2 regions of the Actinoplanes sp. NPDC089786 genome follow, and region 2 is predicted to be linked to the other one. Evidence: riboswitches for the same ligand, from Rfam matches in the RefSeq annotation. Region 2 holds a riboswitch; the other holds the start of a gene.
What was found. Region 2 has a riboswitch for S-adenosylmethionine ahead of AB0O15_RS42245 (aminotransferase class V-fold PLP-dependent enzyme). Riboswitches for the same ligand answer to the same signal wherever they lie in the genome.
Positions count from the first base shown of each region.

Region 1: another riboswitch for S-adenosylmethionine. It lies ahead of thrC (threonine synthase); the one in region 2 lies ahead of AB0O15_RS42245 (aminotransferase class V-fold PLP-dependent enzyme).

Region 1 covers NZ_JBFBGU010000001.1:687,994-695,003, reverse strand. The annotation lists gene AB0O15_RS03300 (GNAT family N-acetyltransferase) at 54-581, shown strand; gene AB0O15_RS03295 (hypothetical protein) at 583-1,029, shown strand; gene AB0O15_RS03290 (GNAT family N-acetyltransferase) at 1,026-2,024, opposite strand; gene thrC (threonine synthase) at 2,278-3,561, opposite strand; SAM riboswitch class I at 3,570-3,699, opposite strand; gene AB0O15_RS03280 (ABC transporter permease subunit) at 3,755-4,570, opposite strand; gene AB0O15_RS03275 (alpha/beta fold hydrolase) at 4,675-7,010, opposite strand, start outside.
Region 2 covers NZ_JBFBGU010000028.1:74,744-81,753, forward strand. The annotation lists gene AB0O15_RS42220 (class I SAM-dependent methyltransferase) at 1-162, opposite strand, end outside; gene AB0O15_RS42225 (GNAT family N-acetyltransferase) at 192-698, shown strand; gene AB0O15_RS42230 (carbonic anhydrase) at 773-1,264, shown strand; gene AB0O15_RS42235 (SRPBCC family protein) at 1,290-1,730, shown strand; gene AB0O15_RS42240 (M20/M25/M40 family metallo-hydrolase) at 2,193-3,494, shown strand; gene AB0O15_RS42245 (aminotransferase class V-fold PLP-dependent enzyme) at 3,477-4,649, opposite strand; SAM riboswitch class IV at 4,667-4,781, opposite strand; gene AB0O15_RS42250 (DeoR/GlpR family DNA-binding transcription regulator) at 4,805-5,584, opposite strand; gene AB0O15_RS42255 (alpha-glucosidase/alpha-galactosidase) at 5,690-6,991, shown strand.

The sequences.
Region 1 (7,010 bases), on a different contig from region 2:
CGGATAGACGCAACCTGCTTGCCGCTCCCCGGTGTGCCGGGTAGGCAGGCATCATGGTGTCGCTCAGCACAGCCCCTCGCTCGACGGTCGCGGTTCACCGCGTGACGCCGGAGGACGCCGGCCGGATGCGCGCGTTGCGCCTGGAGATGCTGGCCGACAGCCCGCTCGCCTTCCTCGAGACGCTGGCCGCGGCGGCGGCCCGGGGCCACGACGACTACCGGCGCCGGATCGTGCAGGCCAGCGCCGGGCGGACGCTCGCCCAGTTCGTGGCCGACCCGGGCGGCCCGCTGGTCGGCCACGCCGGCGGCACGGTGCTGCCGGAGGACCCGGCGGCCACGGTCGTCTTCGCGGTCTACGTCACCCCGGCCCGGCGCGGCAGCGGCGTCCTGGCCGACCTGGTCGAGGCGGTCGCCGACTGGTCCCGGCAGGCCGGGCGGAACGAGTTGATGCTCGAGGTGGTGACCGGCAACGACCGGGCGGTCCGGGCGTACGAGAAGCTGGGTTTCACCGACACCGGCGTCCGCGTGCCCCACCCGGTGATCCCGAGCCTCACCGAGCTGCAGATGCGCCGGACGGCGTGAGATGCGCGCCCGCACGCTGCTGACCTGGGCGAACGGCACCACGCTGGCTGGCCTGGCGATCGCCCGGGCGACCGGCGCGACGATCCGGCCGGGCCGTGACGGCGTGCTGATCGCCGAGGGCTACACCCGGCGGATCCCGAAGAACACCTGCTTCACCGTCGGGTCGGTGATCTTCACCCGGCGGACGGCGGAATGGCTGCTCGCCGACGAGCGGACCGACCTGTTCGGCCACGAGAGCCGGCACGTCGGCCAGTACGCCGCCCTCGGTCCGCTGTTCTGGCCGGCCTACTACCTGTTCTGCGGCTACTCGTACGCGATGACCGGCTCCTACGGCTGCCGCAACGCCCTGGAGAAGCACGCGGGCCTGCACGCCGGCGGCTACGACCCGGACCACCCGCTCCGCCCCTGGGCGGCGCGCTTCCGACGAAGGAGGAGCGAGAACGGCTAGACCGTCAGCTCCCACTGCATCCAGGTGTCCGCCGCCTTGAAGCCCATCGCCCGGTTGATCGAGAGCATGTACTCGTTGGCCGTGGCGTTGAACGTGTCGATCGCGGTCAGCGTCGGCTTGTGCTCGAGCGTGTGACGCAGGTTCCCCAGCTTGACGATCGTCCCGAGCCGGTGGCCGCGGTGGTCGGGGTCGACGATCGTGATGTGCTGCCAGATGTGCGTCTCCAGCGCGGGCGGCCCGGAGAGCGTCGACCAGGCGACCATCCGCCCGCTCGCCTCGTGCACCATCCCGGTGTGGAAGCGGTCCATGCCCCGGGCGAGCCGGTTCTGCTCGGACTCGCGGACCCGGTCGGCGTCGATCTTCTCCGGCTCGATCGTGAGATCACCCATCGGCGCGTCCTCGACCATCCGGCTGTCCAGGTAGGCGATGTCGTCGAGGTACTGGTCGGCGGGCATGCCCAGCCAGCTCAGCACCCGGTAGCCGGCGGCGTGCTCCCACGCCTCGGCGAGCATCGACGCGTGCCGGGCGGGGTCGACCGTGGTCAGGTCGAGCCGGCTGCGGGTCTCGGGCAGCGCGGCCTTGGCCCCCGCCGCCGCGGCGAAGGCGTCGCCGTCGGGGCGGTTCTGGACCGTCTCCGAGGAGATGTGCTTCCGGCCCTCGGCCCGGGTCCGCTCGATCGCCCAGTCGAGCAGGGCCCGGCCGACCCCGCGCCGGCGCAACTCGGGGTGCACGTTCAGGTCGAGGCTGACCAGCTCGAGGTTGTCCAGCAGCGGCAGGCCCAGCTCGGCGGTGCCGGCCGGCTGACCGTCGAGCGTGGCCAGCGCGCGGATGTGCCGTTGAGCGGGGTAGCCCCGGCGCACCGTGTCGACGTAGAAGGGCTCCGGGATGTACGGGATGTCCGGCACCTCGTGGAGCTGGGCGGCCCTGGTCACCTGGTAGGCCTGGTGGAGGACGGACTCGTCGGAGCCGTCGAACGCGGCGACATCGATGCGCATCCCCACAGACTGGACGCACTACCAGTCCGCCGCGACCGAATTACCGGGAGAGATATTGGTCGGGAGGACACGCGCACAGCGCCTCCGGCACTGGGTCGTTGGGCCCCGGTAGAGATTGTCGCCAAGCTCGAAGGTGGGGCCTCGTACGGCGTCGCGTCCTCCCGCAGAGAGCATCCTGCCGACGTTGTGATCCCTTCGCAAGTCCTCGCAGGATGGAAAACGAACTTACTGTCGGATCACCGACTACACCCTGTTACCCGAGCAGGCCGGCGTCGCGAGCACCCCGCAGCGACGGCTTGATGCGGTGGGTGGGCCCGACCCGGTCGGCCACCGCGTCCAGCGTCTTGAGTCCCTCACCGGTGTTGAAGACCACCGTCTCCTTGGCCGGGTCGAGCTTGCCCGAGGCGATCAGCTTCTGCAGGACGGCCACGGTCACCCCGCCGGCCGTCTCGGCGAAGACGCCGGTGGTGCGGGCGAGCAGCTGGATGGCCTCGCGGATCTCGTCATCGCCGGCGTAGTCCATCCAGCCGCCGGTGCGCTGGACCGCCTCGATGGCGTAGGCGCCGGCCGCCGGGTCGCCGATGTTCAGCGACTTGGCGATGCCGGTCGGCTTCACCGGGACGATCTGGTCGGTGCCGTTGTGCAGGGCCGTCGCGATCGGATTGCAGCCGGCCGACTGGGCGCCGAACACCCGCCAGCCGCCGGCCGGGGCCTCGACCAGGCCGATCTCGACCAGCTCGGTGAACGCCTTGTCGATCTTGGTGAGCAGCTCGCCGCTGGCCATCGGGATGACCACCTGGGCCGGGATGCGCCAGCCGAGCTGCTCGGCCACCTCGTAACCGAGCGTCTTGGAGCCCTCGGCGTAGAACGGGCGGACGTTCACGTTGACGAACGCGGTGTCCTCGAACTCGTCGGTCTCGACCAGCTCGCCGCAGAGCCGGTTCACGTCGTCGTACGAGCCGTCGATCGCGACCAGCTCCCCGCCGTACACCGCGGTGGTGACGATCTTGCCCTGTTCGAGGTCACCGGGGATGAAGACGATGGACGGGACGCCGGCCCGGGCCGCGTGGGCGGCGACCGAGTTGGCCAGGTTGCCGGTGGAGGCGCAGGCGAAGCGGGTGAAGCCGAGGCCGCGGGCGGCGGTCAGGGCCACCGAGACCACGCGGTCCTTGAACGAGTGGGTCGGGTTGGCCGAGTCGTCCTTGACCCAGAGCGGCGCGTCCAGCCCGATCGCGGTGGCCAGCGCCGGGGCGCTGACCAGCGGGGTCAGGCCGGGGTCGAGGGTCACCCGGGTGGCCGGGTCCTGGCCGGCCGGGAGGAGCGGCGCATAGCGCCAGATGTTCTGCGGACCCGCCTCGATCTGGGCGCGGGTCACCTGGGCGATCGCCGCCGGGTCGTACGCGACCTCGAGCGGCCCGAAACACTCGTAACAGGCGTGCTGGGCGGCCAGCGGGAACTCGGCGCCGCAGGCGCGGCAGACCAGGGCGCGCGCGGGGCTGGAGGTGGTGGGAGCGGATGCACTGACGGTAGACGTCACGGAGATTCCTCTCATCTTTCCCATACCGAGATGGCTGGGCCGGAATTAGCACCTGCCGCGCGGGGCCTCGTCATCGAGACATGCGTGGTGGTTGCCGGGGCTTCGCAGGGCCGTTCCCTCTGCCCCTCTGGATGAGGTATTCAGTTGTTTCCCACACCTTACGTGCCCATCACGCTAAGCGAAAACGTGATGCTTATGACGTGATGTCCTTGCGGGTGAAGCGCCAGAACGCGAGAGACCAGAAGATCGTGGCGTACGCGACCGCGGCGATCGCCCCGCGCACCATGTCGTCGGTCTGCGTCGGGGTGGAGAGCAGCCCGAGCCAGGCGTCGCTGTAGTGGGTGGGCAGGAAGTCGCGGACCACCCCGAGCGCCTCGATCTGGTCCAGGATGCTGGACAGGATCCACAGCAGCACCGCGCCGCCGACCGCGCCCAGCGCCGCGTCGGTCAGCACCGACAGCAGGAAGGCCAGCCCGGCCACGATCAGCAGGATCACGGCCAGATAGCCAAGGATCCCGAGCAGCCGCAGCAGCCCCTCGCCGGGCGGGATCTCCGCGGCGATCGTGCTGCCCAGCGGGTGCCAGCCGTACCGCAGCGTGCCGACCAGCAGCGCCACCCCGGCCAGGGTGAGCAGGCCGAGCAGCGAGTAGGCCAGCGCCACCACGAGCTTGACGCCGAGCAGCCGCGCGCGCGGCACCGGGATCGCCAGCAGGTAGCGCAGGCTGCCCCAGGACGCCTCGCTGGCCACGGTGTCGCCGCAGAACAGCGCGACCACCACGACCAGCAGGAACGACGCCGAGACGAACAGGCAGAACAGCGCGAAGTTCAGCCCGCCCGAGGTGGCCAGGTCGACCAGGCTGGAGAACTGCCCGCCACCGTTGTCGTCGTCGCTCTCGCCGCCGAACTCGAACGCCACCAGCACGATCAACGGCAGAAGAGCCATGAAACCCAGAGCCAGCTGGGTACGCCTCCGTGAGGCCTGCCGCCTGACCTCGGCCCAGATCGGCATGGTGGCCGACGGCCGATATCCCGTGGCTGAGTTTCCACGCTCCGCGGTCCGGCGATCATTCGCCGTCGTGGTCGCGACCGTAGCCTCCCCGCTGCCGCTTCCCGTCATCGGTCTCCACTCCCCCGCGAATTCTCGCCGACCAGAGCCAGGAAGGCGTCTTCCAGGCGGCGTCTCGGCACCACCCGATCGACACCGACCCCGGCCCGCACCAGCGACGCCACCACCTCGGCGCGCGGGGTGCCGTTCATGTCCACGATCAGCCCGTTCGCCCCGTCCGGCAGCACCGAGGCGACGCCCAGGCCGCCCAGCACCCGCGACGCCTCGGCCACGTCGCTCACGTCGATCTGCACCGACGGCGACTCGCCGACGATCTCGTCGACCAGCCCGGACGCCACGATCCGGCCCTTGTTGACCACCACCGCGTGGGTGCAGGTCTGCTCCACCTCGGCCAGCAGGTGGCTGGAGACCAGCACCGCCCGCCCGTCGGTGGCGTACCGCTTGAGCACCCGGCGCATCTCGGCGATCTGTGGCGGGTCGAGCCCGTCGGTCGGCTCGTCCAGCACCAGCAGCTCGGGCAGCCCGAGCATGGCCTGGGCGATGGCCAGCCGCTGCCGCATGCCGTGGCTGTAGTTCTTGGTCCGGCGGTGGATCGAATCGCCCAGACCGGCGATCTCCAGCGCCTCGTCGAACCGCGCGTCGGCCCACGGCCGTCCGGTCGCCTGCCAGTACGCCCGCAGGTTCTGCTCGCCGGTCAGGTGGGGCAGGAAGCCCGGCCCCTCGACCAGCGAGCCGACCCGGGACAGGATCGGCGACCCCGGCACCAGCGGGTTGCCGAAGACCAGCGCCTCACCCCGGGTGGGCATGGTCAGCCCCATCAGCACCCGAAGCGTGGTGGTCTTGCCGGCGCCGTTCGGACCGAGCAACCCGACGACCTGACCGCGCTCGACGGTGAAGCTGATGTCCTCGACCGCGACGAAGCCGTCCGCATATTCCTTGCGCAGGTCGCGCACGACCAGCGGGGTGTCGGCGAACTCGGCCACAGTCGGCGCCCGCCGCGCCCGGCGGCGGCGCAGCAGCAGCACCACGGCCAGCCCCAGCACGATGGCGGCGATCAGGCCGGCCAGCACGTACCGCCAGATCACCTGGGGGTTGCTGATCGGCGTGCCCACCATCGTGGGCAGCGTGAGCGTGGGCTCGACCGCAACCGTGTAGGTGGCCGGGGCGGCGGGCGTGAGATAGCCCTGGTCGGAGGTGGCCACCACGACGCGCAGCGCGTTGCCCGCCTCGATCCGCCGGACGATCGCCGGCAGGGTGACGGTGACCGGTTGGGCCTGGGCGACGTCGCGCGGCAGGCCGGTGAGCCGGACCGGGGCGACCAGGCCGGCGCTCAGCGTCTCGGTCCCGGCCGGGTTCACGTCGTAGAGCTTGACGAACAGCGTCGCCTCGCCGGTCGGTGACGCGGCCCGCAGCCGGACGGTGGGCGCGCCGACCACGTCGACCGACTGGGCGACCGGCTCCGAGGCGAACGTGGCGTACTGGCCGGGGATGTCGCCGGCCACGCCTTCGAGCAGCGTGGACAGCCGGCCGCCGACGCCGGGCAACGAGGAGAGGCCGCCGGGATTGCCGTTGGGCGGGTTGGCGATCGGCTGCGCCGGGCCTTGCACGGAGATGTCGGTGCGGCCGGTCCCGCTGATGCCGGGGTACGCGTCGACCGAGTACCCGTTGGTGACCAGGCCGCGGTCGAGCGCGCTGAAGCCGGCCACCCGCGAGTAGGTGAAGCTCATCGACGGAGCGGCGCCCTCGCCCTTCACGTAGTGGTTCAGCCACTGGACGGTCAGGAACTTGGTCCGGTCCTGGTCGGTCTGCGGCCCGAGCCCGCCGTCGTGCCCGCCGGTGAACCAGGCGACCCGCACCGGCGTGCCGGCCGCCGCGATGCCGCGCGCGTTGACGTCGGCCTCGGAGAGCGGGAAGAGCGTGTCCACCGCGCCCTGGATGAGCAGCGTCGGCGCCTTGATCCGGCCGAGCACGGCCTGCGGGCTCGACTTGCGCAACACGTCCAGCGCGGCCTGGTCGGGGATGCCGGTGGTGGCCATCGAGAGGTAGGCGGCACAGACGTCGGCGGCGAAACGTCCACAGGCGGGGTTGGTGCCGGGCGGGAGCTGGGCCGGCAGCCGCGGCGGCAGCCCGGCGCCGCCGGTGTCGGGCGAGTCGCCCGAGGCCGCGGGCGAGGCGGCGCCGTTGCCGAAGAACAGGCCGGCCCAGCCCTTCTTGAAGACGCCGGGCGCGCCGGTGCCGGCCGACTGCGGCAGGAACGAGCGGCCCAGGTCGTTCCAGGTGATCAGCGGGACGATCGCGTCGACCCGTGGGTCATGGCCGGCCAGCATCAGGGCGAGAGCGCCGCCGTACGACCCGCCGACCACGCCGACCCGCGGGTCGCCGG
Region 2 (7,010 bases):
CCAGCCGTCGCTGACCGCCGCGCTCAACGCGCCCGTGCCGCAGCCGACGTCGAGCCAGCGCTCCCCGCCCAGGCCACGGACGAACTCAGCCGCCACGACCCGGCTCCACCGCCCGACGTACGCCTCGTACGCGTCCCCGCCCGCCCAGATATCAGATGCCACGGGGCCGACCCTAGGGCAGGATCCGGCCCATGCCGATCGGACAGCTGACTTCGGGCGACATCGACGAGATCGTGGCGGCGTTCACGGTGCTCGGCTGGCCCGGCAAGGACCACACGCAGTACGAGCGTTATCTGGATGAGCAGGCGGCGGGCGACCGGGTGATCCTGGTCGCGCGCACCGGCGGCGGGGAGTTCGCCGGCTACCTGACGGTCAAGTGGGAAACGGAATACGCGCCGTTCCGCTCACAGGGCATCCCCGAGATCCAGGACCTCAACGTCCTCCCGCACCTCCGCCGCCAGGGCCTCGCCACCGCCCTGATGGACCTGGCCGAGGAACACGAGGCGACGCGCAGCCCGATCGCCGGCATCGGGGTCGGCCTGTACGCCGACTACGGCCCCGCCCACCTGATGTACCTGAAGCGCGGCTACCGCCCGGACGGGCGCGGCGTCACCTACGGCGGCGCCATCTGCAGCCCCGGCGACCAGGTGCGGGTGGACGACGACCTCTGCCTGATGATGATCCGCCGGCTGCGCTGACCGTTCGTACACCTGACCTTTGTCATCGCAGCCAGCGCTATCCCTAACTCCTATCGGGTAGGTAGGCTCCAGCCATGACTGTGACCGACGACCTCCTGGCCAACGCCGAGCGCTACGCGGCCTCCTTCGACAAGGGCGACCTGCCGCTGCCGCCCGCCAAGCACGTCGCCGTGGTCGCGTGCATGGACGCGCGGCTCAACCCCTACGGCCTGCTCGGCCTGACCGAGGGCGACGCCCACGTCATCCGCAACGCCGGCGGGGTGATCACCGCCGACGAGCTGCGCAGCCTCGCGATCAGCCAGCGCCTCCTCGGCACCACCGAGATCATCCTGATCCACCACACCGGCTGCGGCATGCTGACCTTCACCGACGACGAGTTCAAGGCCGCCATCCAGGCCGACGTCGGCATCAAGCCCAGCTGGGCCGCCGAAGCCTTCGCCGACCTCGACGAAGACGTCCGCCAGTCGATCCGCCGCATCCTCGACGACCCGTTCATCCCGGTGAAAGACTCGGTGCGCGGCTTCGTCTACGAGGTCGAGACGGGCCGCCTCCGCGAGGTGGAGTAGCCGGCCCCGCCTACCGTTCGATGGCATGCGGCTTCACACGTCAACGGTCGTCGGGCAACCCGTCGACCAGGTCTGGGCCTTCCTCAGCGACCCGGTCGACAGCACGCCCCGATGGGACCGGAGCATCGCCGAGGTCATCCCCCGCACGACAGCTCCGGTGGGTGTCGGCTGGGAAGCCACCACGGTCTCGCCGTCCGGCAAGCGCCAAGACTTCCGGGTCACCGCCTACCACCCCGGGCGCTCATTGACCTTCACCCTGCTCTCCTCACCGATGTTCCGGCGCGCCGACCTGACGTTCCAGCTCACCCCGACACCATCCGGTACGCGGATCGACCACACCATCGAGCTGACGTTGCGCAATCCGTTGCTCGGACCGGTGTTGCGGCTGACCAGCGGGCGGGCGCTCGCTACGGATCTGGCGCTCCTCCGGGACGCCCTGACCGAGGCCGCTGGACGTTCGGCCTGAGCGCATCGGCCCCGGGTGTTGCCTATACGCGCTCAGAGCAAAGGGGCTTCGGTCACCTGCCGGTCGTGGTGGGTCGAGGCCGCTGAGCTGCCTGGTCGATCCTTCGGCTGCTGGTTGCGCCAGGCCGGCGGGGTGCCCGCTCACCCCCTCTGCCGCCGGTCACGCCCGGCCGCGGGTCAAGGCAGGTAGCCATGCCGGCCGCGGGGGGCCGCTCGCCCTTTCTGCGGCCACGGGCGTCGGTGGGGTTGAGGGTGACCACTTACGCAGAATTGAGGGTGGGCGGCTCTGTTCTGGCCGGTCACGGCCTTGGAGTTGCGCGCCCGGCCTCGGCGGGAGCTGCGGTCCGGGCCACCCACCCAGGTGCGACATCACGCTCTTGATCTTGGTTTGCGGCGATTGCGGTCGCGTCGAACCGGCTTTCCGGACCGCCCGCGCTTCACGGACGTCTGGGAAGCTGGCGGCATGAGCCCAGACGATGAAGTCGTCACCTTTGCGAGCGAGCTCATCGCCATCGACACCACCAACACGGCGGACGCCGGCGGGCCGGGGACCGAGCGGCCCGCCGCTGAGTACGTGGCGGGGAAGCTGGCCGAGGTGGGGTACGACGTGACATACGTCGAGTCGGGCGCCCGGGGCCGGGGGAATGTGATCGCCCGGCTGGCGGGGGCCGACCCCTCGCGTGGCGCCCTGCTTGTGCACGGGCACCTCGATGTGGTGCCGGCCGACGCGGCGGACTGGGCGGTGCACCCGTTCTCGGGGGAGGTTCGGGACGGCTACGTGTGGGGGCGCGGCGCGGTTGACATGAAGGGCGCGGTGGCCCAGACGCTGGCCGTGGCTCGGCAGTTCAAGCGGGACGGGGTGGTGCCGGCGCGGGATCTGATCTTCGCCTACGTAGCTGACGAGGAAGCCGGTGGCCTCAACGGGGCGTCGTGGCTGGTGGATCATCGGCCGGAGCTGTTCGAGGGGGCGACCGAGGCGATCAGTGAGGTCGGCGGCTTCTCGGTCACGGTCGGCGACAGCGCGCGGGCCTACCTGGTCGAGACGGCCGAGAAGGGCACCATGTGGCTGCGGCTGCACGCCCGGGGCACGGCGGGGCACGGCTCGCTGCTGCACACCGACAACGCGGTCGCCAAGCTGGCCGCGGCGGTCACCCGGCTGGATCAGCACCGGTTTCCGCTGGTGCTGACCGGGCCGGTCCGCGACCTGCTCACGGGGCTGTCGGAGATGACCGGGATCCCGTTCGACCCGGATGATCCGGAGCCGTTCGTGGCGCGGCTCGGTCACCTGGCCCGGATGGTGGGGGCGACGCTGCGGGACACCGCCACGGTCACGATGCTGGAGGCGGGATACAAGACCAACGTGGTGCCGTCGGTCGCGCACGCCACGGTGGACGCCCGGATGCTCCCGGGGCGGGACGAGGCCTTCAAGGAGGAGCTGGTCAAGGTGCTCGGGCCGGACGTCGAGCCGGAGTGGGACACGATGCCGGCGGTGGAGACGACGTTCGACGGGCGGCTGGTCGACGCGATGGCGGCGGCGATCGGAGCGGAGGACCCGGGCGCGCGGCTGCTGCCGTACATGCTGTCGGCCGGCACCGACGCGAAGTCGTTCCGGCGGCTGGGGATCCGGCACTTCGGGTTCGCGCCGTTACGGCTGCCGCCGGACCTGGACTTCGCGTCGCTGTTCCACGGGGTGGACGAGCGGGTGCCGGTGGACGGGCTGACCTTCGGCACCCGGGTGCTCGCCCGGTTACTGACGCAGGCCTAGCTCGGTCAGCGCCCGCACGAGCCGCTCGACGTCCTCGGTGGTCGAGCCGAGGCCGAAGCTGGCCCGTAGCAGTCCGCCGTTCTCGCAGGTCTGGGAGGTCGCGCCGGTCAGGCGCCGCACCAGCGGGTGGGCGCAGAACTGGCCCGCGCGCACCCCGATGCCGTAGTCGTCGGCCAGCTTCGCGGCGACCCCGGCCGGGTCGGGAACCACGAACGACGCGATGCCCACCCGCGGCGCCGCCCCGCCGAACAGGGTCACGCCGCCGAGGCCGTCGATGAGGCTCTGCTCGTGCTCCAGCAGGGCGGCCCGATCGGCGCGCAGCAGGGCCGCGCAGACGGCGCCGAGCGAAACCGCGCCCAGCAGGTTCGGGGTGCCGCCCTCGTGCCGGGCCGGGCCGGTGGTCCAGGTGACGTCGGCCGGGTCGTCGCCGACCGCCGCGCTCGCCCCGCCGCCACGCAGGTAAGGCTCGGCAGCGTCCAGCCAGTCGCCGCGCCCGGCCAGCACACCGGCCCCGAACGGGGCGTACAGCTTGTGACCGGACAGCGCGAGATAGTCGGCGCCGAGATCATCGAGATCGACGGGTACGTGCGGAGCGAGCTGCGCGGCGTCGACCACGACCCGGGCGCCGTGCCGGTGGGCGACGTCGGCGAGCCGGCGCACCGGCCAGATCTCCCCGGTCACGTTGCCTGCCCCGGTGATCGCGACCAGCACGTTCTTGCCCAGATTTTCCAGGGTGGCGTCGAGCGCGGCGACGGCGGCGTCCGGCGAGGACGGCGACGGGATGCGGACGGCCGCGGGCCAGGGCAGCAGGTTGGCGTGGTGCTCGCCGTCGAAGACGACCGTCGTGGTGCCGGCGGGCAGGGCCCGGGCCAGCAGGTTCAGCGCGTCGGTGGTGTTGCGGGTGAAGATCACGTGGTCGCCGGGGCGGGCGCCGACGAACTCGGCCACCGTGTCGCGGGCCCGCTCGTACTCCAGGGTCGAGGTCTGTGACCGGAGCCCGGTGCCCCGGTGCACGCTGCCGTAGAACGGGAGGAGGGCGTTCACCGCGTCGGCCGCGGCGCGGACACAGGGCGCTGAGGCGGCGTAGTCGAGGTGGGTGAAGTCGGGGGTGAGCCCGACGACGTCGAGTTCGGTGGACAGGAGGGTGGCGGACATGGATGCACCTCCGGGAGGGTCCGCGCTTGCCCACGCCGGTTGACGCGAGCCTGGTCTTCACCCGGGGCACCCCATCGCGAACGCAAGGGTTGCCGGCCAGCGAGCCGGGGCTTTCCGCTGGCACTCATGACCTGTCGCCGAGATTAGCAGAGCCGTCAGCTCGCGACGACGACCTCGGTGCCCATCCGGCGAATGGCCTCGACGCCGGCCTCGTCGGCGCTGGAGTCGGTGACCAGGGTGGCCACGTCGGTGACGGCGCAGATGCCGGCCAGGCAGATGCGGCCGATCTTGGAGCCGTCGGCGACCACGATGACCTTGTCGGCGCGGCGGATCATGGTGGCGTTGGTGTTCGCCTCGATCTCGTCGTGGGTGGTCAGGCCGCCGCGGGCGCTGATGCCGTCGACGCCGACCACGGCGACCGCCATGTTCAGGCCCTGGAGCGCCTGGTCGGCGATCGGGCCGACCAGCTCGTAGCTCTGGGTGCGGGACACGCCGCCGGTCATGATCAGTTTGAGCCGGGGGCGCAGCGCCAGCTCGGCCGCGATGTTCAGGGCGTTGGTCACCACGGTCAGGTCGACCCGCTCGGCGAGCAGGCGGGCCAGCAGGTGGGTGGTGGTGCCGCCGGTCAGGCCCAGGGTGAGCGGGCCCTTCGGCAGGATGCGCGCGACGGTCCGGGCGACCAGCGCCTTCTCCTCGCGGTGCTGGCCGACCCGGTAGCGCACCGGCAGCTCGTAGGCCACATCGACGGCGACCGCGCCGCCGTGCGTACGCGACAGCAGCCGTTGATCCTCCAGAACCTGGAGGTCGCGCCGGATCGTTGCGGGTGAGACCTTGAACTCGCCGGCCAGGTGACCGGCGTCGACCGAGCCGTGGCTGGCGACGCGTTCCAGGATCGCGGACACCCGATCGGCGCGGCGCAGGGTGCTCGGCGGCATGTGCAACTCCCAGGGTTGATCAAACGCGCAGTCAGGCTAGTTCGTTTTCAAGCGATAAACCAGATCTGCTTGCGCGTTCGCAACCTTCGTCACGAGAATCCGCCCATGACTGTGATCACTTTCCTCGGCGCGGGCAGCGTGGTGTTCACCCGTGAACTGCTCGCCGACATCCTTTCCTTCGCCGAATTACGCGAGGTCACGCTCTCGCTGCACGACATCGACCCGGAGCGCCTGGAGACGGCGGAGGCGATCGCCCGGCGTACCGCGGAGCAGCTGGGCGCCAAGCCGGTGATCACCGCCAGCCTGGACCGGCGGGCCTCGCTGGACGGCGCCGACTTCGTGATCAACGCGATCCAGGTCGGCATGCACGCGGCGACCGTGAAGGACTTCGAGATCCCGGCGAAGTACGGCCTGCGCCAGACCATCGCCGACACGCTCGGCGTCGGCGGCATCTTCCGGGCCCTGCGCACGTTCCCGGTGCTCGACGGGATCGCCCGCGACATGCTGGAGATCTGCCCGGACGCGTGGCTGCTGAACTACACCAATCCGATGGCCATGAACATCGATTACCTGGCCGCGGCGCAGCCCCGCCTGAAGGCCGTCGGCCTCTGCCACTCGGTCTTCTGGACCGTGCACGACCTGGGCAACCTGCTCGGCGTCCCGCACCAGGAGATCGACTACACCGGCGCCGGCGTGAACCACCAGGCGTGGCTGCTGCGGTTCGAGCACAACGGCGAGTCGCTCTACCCGCGCCTGGACGAGCTGCTCGAGCGGGAGCCCGAGCTGCGACGACGGGTCCGGATGGACATGTACCGGCGGCTGGGCTACTTCCCCACCGAGACCAGCGAGCACTCGTCCGAGTACCTGCCCTGGTACCTGCACCTCGACGACGAGATCGAGCGGCTGCGCATCCCGGTCGGCGACTACCTGCGGATCAGCGCCGGCAACGTGGAGGAGTACCACGCCACGCGCGCGTCGTTGCGGGCCGGCGAGCCGCTGGACGTCAGCCGGGACGCCACCGAGTACGCCCCGCAGGTCATCCACAGCATGGTCACCGGGCAGCTCCGCCGCATCCACGGCAACGTGGCCAACCACGACCTGATCAGCAACCTGCCGAGCGGCTACGCGGTCGAGGTGCCGTGCGTGGTCGACCATCTCGGCGTACGCCCGGAGCGGGTCGGCGCCCTGCCGCCGCAGTGCGCCGCGCTGAACCGCAGCTTCGTCTCGGTCGGCCAGCTGACCGTGGCCGCGGCGATCGAGAACGACCCGCGCAAGATCCGCCAGGCGGCCATGGTCGACCCGAACACCGCGGCCACGCTCAGCGTCGACGCGATCTGGGACTTGTGCAACGAGTTGGTGGCGGCGCATCGTGAACTTCTGCCGACTGCGCTGCGGGTCACGGTGTAACGCTCAATACAGGATGTTC